DNA from 2 places in the Sulfitobacter profundi genome. Region 1 is predicted to be linked to the other one. Evidence: riboswitches for the same ligand, from Rfam matches in the RefSeq annotation. Region 1 holds a riboswitch; the other holds the start of a gene.

Region 1 (4,208 bases):
TCACCGCGGGCGAGGGATAGCGCGCGGTGCCCAGCATCAGCGGCAGGGGCAGCGAAATGCCGTAAAAGTCGCGCATCGCTTAGCCCCTGCATGGCGCTGAGCACTTCGAGCTGGTCGCCATCGCTCAGCGTCGTCGCGCCCCGCGCGCCTGCGGGGACGAAATTGCCGTTGAGTGCGGTGGCGACCTTGGCTTCGCCCCAGCCAAGCTCCACCAAGACCGCGTTAAGCCGCGTGGCAGTGACCTCACGCGCTTCGCCGTTCACTTCAATTTTCACGGAATAAATCCCCTGTTGTCGCTGTTGCAAGAAAGGCTGCGGCCTGTTCTGCCAAGGCCGGTGCCATGAGAAACCCGTGCCGAAACAATCCGTTAAGATGCAGCACTGCGCCGCGTTGCACGATGCCGGGAAGGTTGTCGGCAAAGGCGGGGCGCAGGTCGGCGCCCATCTCAATGATCTCGCCTTCGGCAAAGCGCGGGTCGAGCGCATAGGCCGCCGAGAGCAGTTCCAGCGCCGAGCGCGCGGTCATTTGGGCGCGACTGGCGCTTTCGATCTGGGTCGCGCCCAGCATATAAATTCCGTTCCCGCGCGGCACCACATAGAGCGGGTGGCGCGGGTGCAGCAGGCGGATCGGGCGGGTGAGGGTGATCTCAGGCGCGCGCAGCAAGATCATCTCGCCGCGCACCGCCCGCAGGCCGGGTAGGTCGGCGCTGGCGGCCATGCCACGGCAGTCGATCACCGGGCCTGCGACCTTGGATGGGGTGAGGGGCGTGGGCTCGACCTTCACCCCATGGGCGGCGAGCGTTTGGGTAAGATCATGCAGGGCTTGGCGCGGGTTCAGGTGCGCTTCCTCCTCAAAGAACAGCCCGCGCCGATGACGCCCGGTAAGCTCGTGCTCGACCGCCGCGATGGCCTCGGCGTCGCAAGGGGTGTGGCCGTCGGTCCGGTCGGCGAACCGCTGGATTTCAGCGCGGTCCCGTTCCGGGGCGAGGACCAGCGTGCCCCTATGGGTGACCTCGGTGATCTCAGACCAGAGCGCCGCGGCACGCCGCCCGTTGGTCACCACCGCAGGCTCGCTCAGCGCGCCTTCGCAGAAGGGGGCGAGCATCCCGCCCGCCCACCATGAACAGCCATGCGGCCCGGGCGTGCCTTTGCGGTCGACCAACCGGGGCCGCAGCCCCTGCGCCAGACAGGCCCGCGCGGCCCAAAGCCCCGCAACGCCTGCGCCGATGATGGTGACGTCACTCATGGGGCCAAACCGCGTGGAAATGATGCACCGGGCCGTGGCCATGCCCAATGTTCAGCGCATCCGCCGCGGCAATGGCGCGTTGCAGATAGGCATGCGCAGCCTGCACGGCCTGCGGCAACGTTTGCCCCCGCGCCAGCCCCGCGGCGATGGCGGCGGAAAGGGTGCAGCCGGTGCCGTGGGTGTTGGCGGTGTGCTGGCGGGGCGCGGAAAGGCGCAGGGTTTCAGCCGCGGTGATCAGCAGATCGACGCAGGTCTCCCCTTGCCATGCCCGCCCTTCATCAGCACCGCGCCGGGACCGGCAGAGAGCAGGGCGCGGCCCTGTTCCAGCATGGTGGCCTCATTGGTGGCTTCCGGCCTGTCCAGCAGCCGTGCGGCCTCGGGCAGGTTTGGCGTTAGTACATGGGCCAAGGGCAGCATCCGGTCGCGCAGTGTCGCCACCGCCTCGGCAGAGAGCAGCGCATCGCCGGATTTTGCCACCATCACCGGGTCGAGCACCACAGGCGCGGCGCAGCCCGCCAGCCCCTCGGCCACGGCAGTGATCGTTTCAGGATCGCCCAACATGCCGATTTTCACCGCACCGATCGCCAGATCGTCAAAGACCGCCGCCATCTGCGCCCGGATCATCGCGGGAGAGATCATCTCAACCCCGGTCACCGCGCGTGTGTTCTGCGCCGTCACGGCGGTGAGCACGCTGGCCCCATAGACGCCAAGCGCGCTGAAGGTCTTCAGATCGGCCTGAATCCCCGCCCCGCCGCCGCTGTCGGACCCCGCAATCGTCAGTGCTTGAAAAGCCATTTGGCCCCCATGTGTTAGATGGGCCAAGGGCGTGTGGATACGGGATAAACGACGGGCCGCGTGGGGCCGATGCTTGGTTCCGTTCCCTACGCCGGTACGACCCGGATCAGGTTCGATGGGTCGGTTTTCACCTCTCAGCCTTGCGGCACCCCAACGGATTGCGGGCAGGCTAGCGAGGCGGGCTGGCAGGGTCAACTGGTGATGGTTAATTTATGAGTTGTCGTTCTGTATCAACTATTTGCGAGTCACACTTCATCAAATACATGAAGATTCGTTAATGAAAATCCCGCGACTTCGGGATCACACGCGCGTCGCGCGGATGGCTATGCATCGCCACCTGACCGGGCAGCGGATGGGTCGGGTGATCACCCCGCGTGGTGATGCCGGGCATCGGTGCGTCCGACAGCGAAGCAAGCCTGTCAGAGCGGTCCTTAAGCCGGTCGGCCACCACATGGATCACCCGCCCGTCGGTCTGCACGCGCCCTTCGACCACCAGCAGCCGCGCGGCCATGATCGTGGGGCGGTAAAGCTTGAACATATTAGGCCAGATCACGAGGTTCGCCACGCCGCATTCATCCTCCAGCGTGATGAAACAGACCCCCTTGGCGCTGCCCGGCTTTTGCCGCACCAGCACCAGCCCGGCGAGCTTGACCCGTCGCCCATGCCCCATGCGTGCCAAATCGCGGGCCGAAGCAAACCCCTGCGCGGCGAGGCTGGAGCGGTAAAAGGACATCGGATGCGCCTTCAGCGACAGGCGCAGCGTTTGGTAGTCGGCCACGACCTGTTCGGCCTTCGGCATCACCGGCAAGGTGACCTCCGGCTCCGGCCCCTGAGCCGCGGCCTCCGCATGGTCAAAGATCGGCAAGGCGGGCGCGTCGCGCAGCCCTTGGGCCTGCCAGAGCGCCTGACGCCGGTCGATCCCCATGCTGCGCATCGTGTCGGCGGCGGCCAGTTGACGGATCGCCTTGGCATCGAGCCCGGCGCGAGACTTGAGGTCTTCGACATCCGCAAAGGCGCCTCGCGCCGGTCCATGATCCGCGCGGCGGCTTTTTCCTGCAACCCGTCCACCATGCGCAGCCCCAGCCGCAGGGCAAAACCGTCGCCGCAGGGCTCCAGCGTGCAGTTCCAGTCGGAGTAATTCACATCAACCGCGCGCACCTCGACCTGATGCTCGCGGGCGTCGCGCACGATCTGGGCGGGGGCGTAAAACCCCATCGGCTGCGAGTTCAGCAGCGCGCAGGCAAAGGCCGCCGGGTAGTGGCATTTCATCCATGAGGACACATAGACCAGCTTGGCAAAACTCGCCGCATGGCTCTCGGGGAAGCCATATTCGCCGAACCCCTTGATCTGGTCAAAACAGCGCTGCGCAAAGACCGGGTCATAGCCGCGGTTGGTCATCCGGCCCACCATCTTGTCTTGTAGCTTTTCAATCGTCCCGCGCGAGCGGAAGGTGGCCATGGCCTTGCGCAGCTCGTTCGCCTCGGTCGGGGAAAACTGTGCCGCGTCGATGGATATCTTCATCGCCTGTTCTTGAAAGATCGGCACGCCCAGCGTCCGGCTGAGGATGCTGAACAACTCGTCCTGCGGATAGGCCGGGCCGGGGGCGGGGTAGACGACGCTCTCCATCCCCTGGCGGCGGCGCAGGTAGGGGTGGACCATGTCGCCTTGGATCGGGCCGGGGCGGACGATGGCGACCTCGATCACCAGATCATAGAACACGCGGGGGCGCAGCTTCGGCAGCATCGCCATCTGCGCGCGGCTTTCGACCTGAAAGACGCCCAGACTGTCGCCCCGGCAGAGCATGTCGTAGGTGGGTCGCCCTGTGGCGTCGTCCTCGTGATCCTCCACCGGGACCGTGGCCAGTTCCAGCGGGCGGTCGTAATGCGCCTCGATCAGATCAAAGCATTTGGCGATGCAGGTGAGCATGCCAAGGGCGAGGATATCGACCTTGAAGATTTGCAGCGCGTCGATGTCGTCCTTGTCCCATTCGATGAAACTGCGCTCGGGCATGGCGCCGTTGCCGATGGGGACGATCTCGGTCAGGGGGCGTTCGGTCAGGATGAAACCGCCGACGTGCTGGCTCAGGTGGCGCGGCATGCCGATCATCTGGGAGGCCAGTTTCAGCACCATGCGCAGATAGGGATCTGACAGGTCCAACCCCGCCTCGC
Region 2 (4,208 bases), on a different contig from region 1:
CAAAAGACGGCGTCATCCCGTCTAATTTGCTGGGCAGGCTTCAAGTTTTCGAATCGCGCACCTCTTGAGACTGAGGTTATGGCGGAGTTTCGGCAGCGGTCATTGCCATCGGAGCGTCAGGGGCTGAAGGGATCGATGATCTTCGATCCCTGCTTGCAGAATGGCAGGAGATCAATGCCATCGTAATGATCGTCCTGCACCGGCCTTGGGAGAAAGACACTCATCTGCGCCAAATCTTGCAACGTGCGGCGCGAGCGCCTTTCCTGTAGGGCTTTTCGCGTTTGCTGCGGTGCAGGAAAGATCTTGACCAATTTCCGGAGATTTTGGGCGGTTGCGGCGAGCAGGAATTCGTCATTTGCACCGCATGGGCCACGTAATCAGAGCCTTCCGAGGCCGAGGGTGCGCTTGAGATGCGTGAAGAGCATCTCGACCTTCTTCCGGAGCTACCTTCTAGGCAGCCACGGAATGTCCTATTGCGCAGCCAGACAAGTCGAGATGTTTGTTCCGCCCTCATAGCCCGGCCTCTCGGTGCGCTCAATGGCTGATGGTCTGCGTCGGGAAATGGTGCCGGACCTTCTGACCGATTTTATCGGAATTGGTTGCAGGGGCGTCTAAAATCTGTTTCTTACTGTTTCAGTCAAGTTACTCCAAACTGGAACAGGACCCTGATATGACCTTCTGCAAAACATCGACTGCCGCCGCCGCGCTGATGTCGCTGGCACTACCCGCGCTGGCCGATGGCGAGTTGAACCTCTACTCCGCCCGTCACTATGACACCGATGAGCGCCTTTACTCCGACTTTACCGAAGCAACTGGCATCACCATTAACCGCATCGAAGGCAAGGCCGACGAACTGCTGGCCCGTATGGAAGCCGAGGGTGCCAACTCCCCCGCCGACTTGCTGCTGACCGTCGACACCAGCCGCCTCAAGCGCGCCAAAGACATGGGCCTGCTGCAAGCGGTGGAGAGCGACACGCTTGAAGAGCGCATTCCCGGCAATCTGCAAGACGACGACAACCAGTGGTTCGGCCTGTCGCAGCGCGCGCGGATCATCTTCTTTAACAAAGAGACGCTGGACACCCCACCCGCGACTTACATGGACCTCGCCGATCCTGCCTACAAAGGTCAGGTCTGCATCCGGTCCTCGACCAACACCTACAACCAGACTCTGTTGGCTGCCATCGTGACGCACGAGGGTGAAGAAGCCGCGACCGAATGGGCACAGGGCGTGGTCGACAACATGGCGCGCGCACCGCAGGGCGGTGACACCGACCAGCTGCGCGGCATCGTCTCGGGTGAATGCGACATCGCGGTATCCAACAGCTACTATTTCGCCCGCGCGATCCGCACCGATGTGGACGGCGTGAGTGCCGATATCGACAAGATCGGCCTGATCTGGCCGGACCAAGAAGGCAACGGCGCGCATATGAACCTCTCCGGCGGCGGCGTGGCCAAGAACGCGCCGAACCGTGAGAATGCTGTGAAGTTCCTTGAGTATCTCGCCTCTGATCAGGCGCAGGTCTATTTCTCGGCCGGTAACGATGAGTTCCCGACGGTGGAAGGCGTTGAACTGGCTGATAGCGTAAAGCAGTTGGGTGAGTTCAAAGCCGACGAGGTGAACCTGTCGGACGTGGCCGAGAACATCGGCACCGCGCAGAAAATCTTTGACACGGTTGGCTGGGAATAAGACTTCACATCAAGTAACGCAGAAGGCGGGCTTTCGAGCCCGCCTTTTATTTTAGCTTCGATCATCGCCGATCCCGGTACCGTAAAGGGCGCGACCCGAGCCGCTCGGCCATCTAGCTGACCGTCGCTAGGATGAAAAACCTGCGCTACATAGTTCCGCTTGAACTCGTCCTAAACCGATTGTGCGGCTGAATCCGCGCTTCTACTCGGTTCCCAAATTGCCAAGTAAGTATCTACAAAATCTAAGGACACCTCATTCATCGTCAATTCGATCCACCAGATCCCGGAACTATTGTCACGTTAACTCGCCGACATTTCAAGGTGGCATGCCGAACGTTGATCAAGGGGCTGAATAACCGCGCAGAGAACAGCCATTTGCCTTTCCGAAAGCGAGAGCTTGCAAACTCGGCGAGTTAACGTGACAACACACTTCGGCCGCCCGTCAGAGGCGCCCCACGACGCCAACCATCCGTAAAAGTACCAAAGATCGGAGCGGATATCGGCCAATCAAATGCCTTCAGCAATGGCTTCGCCACTGACGGTACCTTATCGGCTGCCCTTGCTCTTCTGAAATCTATTAGATACGTACATCTTACGCAGGGGAGTCCCAACTGAGGGACTGAGAGGCGACTGACAGCAAGGCTGTAGTGTCGCGACCCTTTGAACCTGACCCAGTTGATACTGGCGTAGGAAGCATTGGTCGCCCCTCCCGAACTGGGTGCGTGGCCAGACAGGGGCATGCGCCCGTTTCCAAGCCAAAAATCGTCTGTGTCTTTTTGAGTTATCAACTTGAGGAGCACGCCATGAATATTCCGAATCCTAAAGTCACAACAGGTGAATTGCCTGCATCGCGCAAAATCTATGTGAAAGGCAGTCTATATCCCGAAATTCGTGTGCCCCTGCGCGAGATTTCGGTTCACCCGACCGCAGGTGAACCGCCGCTGCCAGTCTATGACAGTTCTGGTCCATATACCGATTCAAACCATCTGACCGACATCAGACATGGCTTGCCCGTTTTGCGCCGAAACTGGATCATCAGACGCGGCGACGTCGAATCCTATCAGGGGCGGAACACGCAGGACGCTGATAATGGCTTTGTGCAGGGTGATCGCTTGACACCTGAATTTCCGGTGCAACAGCAACCCTATCGTGCAAAAGAGGGCAAGGCGGTAACGCAACTGGCCTATGCCCGGGCAGGTATTGTCACGCCCGAAATGGAGTTTGTGGCCATTCGCGAAAACCAGTTGCGTGAAGCGGTATCTGCGCCGCGCGATGGCAATGACTTTGGCGCAAACATTCCAGACTATGTAACGCCCGAGTTTGTGCGAGGTGAAATCGCCGCCGGCCGGGCGATTATTCCCGCCAATATCAACCACCCAGAGATTGAACCGATGATTATCGGTCGCAATTTTCTAGTGAAGATCAATGCCAATATGGGCACGTCTGCCGTCACATCTTCGATGGAAGAAGAAGTGGACAAGCTTGTCTGGGCAATCCGCTGGGGGCCGATACGGTCATGGACCTTTCGACCGGTCGCAACATCCATAACACGCGCGAATGGATTATCCGGAACAGCCCTGTGCCCATTGGGACCGTGCCAATTTATCAAGCGCTGGAAAAGGTTAACGGAATTGCCGAGGATCTCACATGGGAGGTCTTCCGCGACACATTGATTGAACAGGCCGAACAGGGGGTGGATTACTTCACCATTCATGCGGGCGTGCGTTTGCATATGGTGCCAATGACGGTGAACCGAGTGACGGGGATTGTGTCGCGCGGGGGGCTATCATGGCAAAATGGTGCCTGCATCACCACAAGGAAAGCTTTCTGTACGAGAATTTCGACGAGATTTGCGATATCTGCCGCGCCTATGATGTATCGTTCAGTCTTGGCGATGGCCTGCGCCCGGGGTCGGTTGCAGACGCCAATGACGAAGCGCAATTTGCTGAGCTCGAAACATTGGGCGAGTTGACGAAGGTCGCTTGGGCCAAGGATTGTCAGGTGATGATTGAAGGGCCGGGCCACGTGGCCATGCACAAGATCAAGGAAAACATGGACAAGCAGCTTGAGTGCTGCCACGAGGCGCCGTTCTACACACTTGGACCACTAACGACCGATATTGCGCCGGGGTATGATCATATCACCTCTGGTATCGGCGCTGCGATGATTGGTTGGTTCGGATGTGCAATGCTGTGTTACGTGACCCCAAAAGAGCATCTTGGCCTGCCAGACCGTGACGATGTCAAAATTGGCGTTGTCACCTACAAAATCGCCGCTCACGCTGCCGATTTGGCCAAAGGGCTGCCCGGTGCACAACGGCGCGACGATGCCTTGTCCCGCGCCCGGTTTGAGTTCCGTTGGGAGGATCAATTCAACCTTTCGCTGGACCCGGAAACCGCGCGTGACTTTCATGATCAAACGCTGCCGAAAGAGGCGCATAAGGTGGCACATTTCTGTTCGATGTGCGGGCCGAAATTCTGCTCCATGCGGATCAGCCATGACATCCGGGCCGAAGCGCACAA

What was found. Region 1 has a riboswitch for thiamine pyrophosphate ahead of thiD (bifunctional hydroxymethylpyrimidine kinase/phosphomethylpyrimidine kinase). Riboswitches for the same ligand answer to the same signal wherever they lie in the genome.
Region 2: it holds a riboswitch for thiamine pyrophosphate, as region 1 does, so the genes downstream of both, thiC (phosphomethylpyrimidine synthase ThiC) here and thiD (bifunctional hydroxymethylpyrimidine kinase/phosphomethylpyrimidine kinase) in region 1, are expected to answer to the same signal.

The regions. Positions count from the first base shown of each region.
Region 1 is NZ_JBHSWA010000001.1:101,339-105,546, reverse strand. It holds gene ACFQAU_RS00560 (thiazole synthase) at 1-76, opposite strand, end outside; partial or broken gene ACFQAU_RS00555 (sulfur carrier protein ThiS) at 144-212, opposite strand; gene ACFQAU_RS00550 (FAD-dependent oxidoreductase) at 265-1,245, opposite strand; partial or broken gene thiD (bifunctional hydroxymethylpyrimidine kinase/phosphomethylpyrimidine kinase) at 1,238-2,040, opposite strand; TPP riboswitch at 2,107-2,203, opposite strand; partial or broken gene ACFQAU_RS00540 (error-prone DNA polymerase) at 2,315-4,208, opposite strand, start outside.
Region 2 is NZ_JBHSWA010000005.1:18,207-22,414, reverse strand. It holds partial or broken gene ACFQAU_RS21285 (transposase) at 285-440, opposite strand; gene ACFQAU_RS21280 (Fe(3+) ABC transporter substrate-binding protein) at 671-1,687, shown strand; TPP riboswitch at 2,275-2,396, shown strand; partial or broken gene thiC (phosphomethylpyrimidine synthase ThiC) at 2,490-4,208, shown strand, end outside.